Regions from separate parts of the Mesorhizobium sp. M1088 genome, predicted to be linked through region 2. Evidence: riboswitches for the same ligand, from Rfam matches in the RefSeq annotation. Region 2 holds a riboswitch; the other holds the start of a gene.

Region 1 (2,462 bases), on a different contig from region 2:
TGGCCTCGGCTAAGGGATGGCACCTGTCGCCGCGCACGATCCCGGCGATGATGGCGCGAGACCTGATGCTTCCCGCCATTTGGGCGCGCGGATGGCTGAGCGGCGCCGTCGACTGGCGCGGCAATGTGATGACTATCCAGACAAAGACCGTCGCGGAGCTGGAAGAGACCCCGTCCGGTGCCTGATCGGGCGCGTTCCCGCTCGCCTCTGTTCGGCCAGCCCTTATCCGGCAACTCTCAGTGCCTGCTCGATGTCTTCGAGCAGGTCGTCGGCGTCCTCAAGGCCAACTGACAGCCTGAGCGTTCCCGGTCCGATGCCGAGCTCGGCGCGGGCCTCATCGGTCAAGTTCTTGTGCGTCGTCGTCGCCGGATGGGTGATCAGGCTCTTGGCGTCGCCGAGATTGTTGGAAATGAGCACGACGTCGAGTGCGTTCTGGAAGGCAAAGGCCGCCTGCTTGCCGCCCTTCACATCGAGGCAGATCAGCGTCGAGCCACCCGACATCTGCTTCTTGACCACGGCCGCTTGTGGGTGGTCGGCACGGCCGGGATAGATGACACGGGCGATTTGCGGGCGCTCGGCCAGGAAATCCGCGATGCGGCCGGCACTTTCCGTCTGCTGGCGTACGCGTAGCGGCAGCGTCTCCAGGCCTTTCAGCAGCGTCCAGGCATTGAAGGGCGAGAGGCTTGGGCCGGTGTGGCGGAAATAGTCATGCAGGTTCTCGTCGATCCATTTCTTGTCCGACAGAACGATGCCGCCAAGACAGCGCCCCTGGCCGTCAATATGCTTCGTGGCCGAATAGACGACGATGTGGGCGCCGAGCTGCAGGGGTTTCTGCTGCAAGGGCGTAGCGAAGACATTGTCGACGATCAGCCTGGCGCCGATCGAATTGGCAAGTGCCGCGACGGCGGCAATGTCGACTACCTCCAGCGTTGGATTGGTAGGGCTTTCCAGGAAAAACAGTTTGGTGTTTGGCTTGACCGCCTTTTCCCAATTGGCGATGTCGGTGCCGTCGACCAGCGTTGCCTCAATGCCGTATTTCGGCGCCAGCGTCTCGACCACCCAGCGGCAGGAGCCGAACAGCGCGCGCGCCGCCACGATATGGTCGCCCGCCTTGGCGCTGCACAGCAGTGCTGCCGTCACCGCCGCCATGCCGGATGCCGTGGCGCGCGCGTCTTCGGCTCCTTCCAGCGCGCACATGCGTTTCTCAAACATGTCGACCGTCGGATTGGCATAGCGCGAATAGATGAAGCCCGGCTCCTCGCCCTTGAAGCGGGCCTCCGCCGCTTGCGCCGTCTCGTAGACATAGCCTTGGGTGAGATACATCGCCTCGGAGGTCTCGCCGAAGCCGGAACGCAGCGTTCCGGCATGCACGAGTGCGGTCTGAGGCTTCCAGTCGCGCTTCTTGGTCATCATTCCATCCAAACACCAAAATTGGTCCAAACAACAAAAAACCGGTCGCGAAAGTCGCAACCGGTCCATATGGCCTTGCGGCCCGACGGTCCTTTAGCGACTTGTTTAACGTGGCTGCAAGCCGACCGGCCAAATCACCACGGGATAACGAGCTTTAGACCCGCGCCACGCTTGCGTCAATTGCCGGCATGATTAAGAGGGTTGTACCAAGCAGGTGCCAAACGCGTCCACGGTCGGACCTGCGACAGAACAAGACCTCGCCCGGCGTTCGAACGGAGCCAGACCCTTGCGGCAGACAGGCATTCTTCCCGATCAGGATATTTCCGCGCTGTTCCAGACGGGCGCGCTGAAATCGCCGCGCACGCTCGATGCCGATCAGATCCAGCCGGCCAGCCTTGACCTCAGGCTCGGCGACAAGGCCTGGCGGGTGCGTGCTTCCTTCTTGCCCGGCCCGGACCACAGGGTTGCCGACAAGCTCGACCGGCTGAAGCTGCACGAGATCAACCTCGCCGAAGGTGCTGTGCTGGAAACCGGCTGCGTCTACATCGTGCCGCTGCTCGAAAGCCTGGCGCTGCCCGCCCATATTTCCGCCTCCGCCAACCCGAAAAGCTCGACCGGACGGCTCGATATCTTCACTCGGGTAATGACCGACCGCGGCCACGAGTTCGACAAGATCGCCGCCGGCTATGAAGGCCCGCTCTACCTGGAGGTCAGCCCGCGCACTTTCCCGATCGTCGTGCGGATCGGCTCGCGGCTGTCGCAGATCAGGTTCCGCACCGGCAATGCGCTCTTGTCGGAAAACGAGTTGCACGAGTTGCACCGCGCCGAAATGTTGGTCGCCACCGAACCACCCAACATCTCAGGCGGGGGCATCGCGCTATCGATCGACCTCGACGGCGACAAGGACGGGCTGGTCGGCTATCGCGGCAAGCACCACACCGGCCTCGTCGACGTCGACAAGCGCGCCGCGCAGGATGTCGTCGATTTCTGGGAGCCGCTCTACAAGAGCGGTGCCGGCGAGCTGGTGCTCGATCCGGACGAATTCTATATTC
Region 2 (2,462 bases):
ACGCTCATGCCTTCGGCTCCTGCCTGGCGCATGATCCTGATCCGAACGGTCCGCAACTTTTCGGGGTCATGCGCCGAGCCCTCTCGCCCGCGCGGCCGAGGCGATGAAGCCCTTGATGGCGGCGAACAGTTCCGGTTCGTCGAGCAGGAAGGCGTCGTGGCCGCGGTCGGTCTCGATCTCGACGAACGATACCGAGGCGCCGGCTGCGTTCAGCGCGTGCACGACCGAGCGGCTCTCTTCGGTCGGGAACAGCCAGTCGCTGGTGAACGAAACCAGGCAGAAGCGCGTCTTGGTGCCGGCGAAGGCATCGGCCAACCGGCCGCCATGGTCGGCGGCGAGATCGAAATAATCCATCGCCCGCGTCATGTAGAGATAGGAGTTGGCATCGAAGCGATCGACGAAGGTCATGCCCTGATGGCGCAGATAGCTCTCGATCTGGAAGTCGGCATCGAAGCCGAAGGTAAGCGCTTCGCGGTCCTGCAGGTTGCGGCCGAACTTGCGGTGCAGCGCTGCTTCCGACAGATAGGTGATGTGGGCGGCCATGCGCGCCACCGCCAGCCCTTTTTCCGGCCGCTTGCCATGCTCGAAATATTTGCCGCCGTGCCAGTCCGGGTCGGCCATCACCGCCTGCCTGCCGACCTCGTGGAAAGCGATGTTCTGCGAGGAATGGCGGGCGCCGGTGGCGATCGGCAGCGCCGAGAAGACGCGCTCGGGATAGCTCGAGGCCCATTGCAGCACCTGCATGCCGCCCATCGAGCCGCCCAGCACGCTGAACAGCTGTTCGATGCCGAAATGCTCGACCAGCATCAACTGCGCCCGCACCATGTCGCGGATGGTGATGATCGGCAGGTCGAGCCCGTAGGGCTTGGCGGTGGCGGGATTGGTCGAGGCGGGGCCGGTGGAGCCGAGACAGCCGCCGATGACGTTTGACGAGATGACGAAGAAACGGTCGGTATCGATGATCTTGCCGGGACCGATCAGCACTTCCCACCAGCCCGGCTTGCCGGTCACCGGATTGGTGTTGGCGACGTGCTGGTCGCCGGTCAGCGCATGGCAGACGAGGATGGCGTTGGAGCGCGCGTCGTTGAGCGTGCCATAGGTCTGGTAGGCGATCTGGAACGGCGACAGCAGCGTGCCGGCGTCGAGCTTGAGCGGCTTGTCGGCGCCGAAACGCAACACCGGGCTCGACGGCTGGTCGGCCTCGTTGTTGGTTTTTCGAGCGCGCAAAGCGACCATCACATCTCCTTGCCCGGCCTTCAGTTGTCCACCGGTCTGGGCAACAAAAAACCGGCCATGCCTTCGCAAAGCCGGTTACAAGATGCAAACGGCCCTTTAGCAAGTTGTTTAACGTGGCTGCAAGCCGACCGGCCAAATCACCACGGAACTGTAGCCGTTCTTCTATGACTCGCGCATGGCTTCGTCAACGGCAAGTTCTTGATCCCGAATTGCCGGCCCTCGACATTCCGGGCCACGGCTTGTATTTCCGCTGCGGCTTCCGGATGGAGGCACTCTCGACGGATTTCATGAAATGAGCCAGACACCGGATCAGACACGTCCAAGGCCCCGCGCCGGCATCATGGACATCGAAGCCTATGTGCCCGGCAAGAGCGCGGCGCCTGAAGGTGTCGCCAAGGTCCATAAATTGTCGGCGAACGAGAACCCGCTCGGTCCTTCGCCAAAGGCGATAGAGGCCGCGCGCGCGGTCGCCGACAAGCTCGCGGTCTATCCCGACGGCAGCGCCAGGCGCCTGAGGGAAGCGATCGCCGAGGTGCACGGGCTCAACCCGGCGAACATCGTCTGCTCCAACGGCTCCGACGAGATTCTGGGCCTGCTGGCGCAGACCTACCTCGCACCCGGCGACGAAGCCATCATCACCGAACACGGCTTCATGGTCTACAAGATCTACATACAGTCGGCCGGTGCCGTCCCGGTAACGGTCAAGGAGACCGATGAACGCGCCGACATCGATGCGATCCTCGCCGCGGTGACGCCGGCTACCCGGATCATCTTCCTTGCCAATCCAAACAATCCAACCGGCACCTACGTGCCGTTCCAGGAGGTGCGCCGCCTGCATGCCGGCCTGCCGCGAAACGTGCTTCTGGTGCTGGATGCAGCTTACGCCGAATATGTCCGGCGCAACGATTATGAAGCCGGCGTCGAGTTGGTGGGCAGCGCGGAAAACGTGGTCATGACCCGCACTTTCTCCAAATTGGGCCTGGGCGGGGCGCGGATCGGCTGGATGTATGCGCCAATGCACGTCATCGACGCGATCAACCGCGTGCGGGGACCCTTCAACGTCAATGCGACGGCAATCGAGGCCGGCATCGCGGCGATCCGCGACCGTGCCCACATCGAACGCAGCGTCGCGCACAACGAGACCTGGCTGGCCTGGCTGAGCGAGCAATTAAGCGGGCTCGGGCTGCGGGTGACGCCGAGCGTCGGCAATTTCATCCTCATCCACT

Evidence for each region. Region 2 has a riboswitch for S-adenosylmethionine ahead of metX (homoserine O-acetyltransferase MetX). Riboswitches for the same ligand answer to the same signal wherever they lie in the genome.
Region 1: another riboswitch for S-adenosylmethionine. It lies ahead of NKH49_RS04270 (O-succinylhomoserine sulfhydrylase); the one in region 2 lies ahead of metX (homoserine O-acetyltransferase MetX).

The regions. Positions count from the first base shown of each region.
Region 1 is NZ_JAMYMO010000002.1:328,255-330,716, forward strand. Features, by position in the region: gene NKH49_RS04265 (ceramide glucosyltransferase) at 1-185, shown strand, start outside; gene NKH49_RS04270 (O-succinylhomoserine sulfhydrylase) at 223-1,413, opposite strand; SAM riboswitch at 1,484-1,561, opposite strand; gene NKH49_RS04275 (2'-deoxycytidine 5'-triphosphate deaminase) at 1,697-2,462, shown strand, end outside.
Region 2 is NZ_JAMYMO010000024.1:36,666-39,127, forward strand. Features, by position in the region: gene metW (methionine biosynthesis protein MetW) at 1-8, opposite strand, end outside; gene metX (homoserine O-acetyltransferase MetX) at 67-1,236, opposite strand; SAM riboswitch at 1,313-1,390, opposite strand; gene hisC (histidinol-phosphate transaminase) at 1,529-2,462, shown strand, end outside.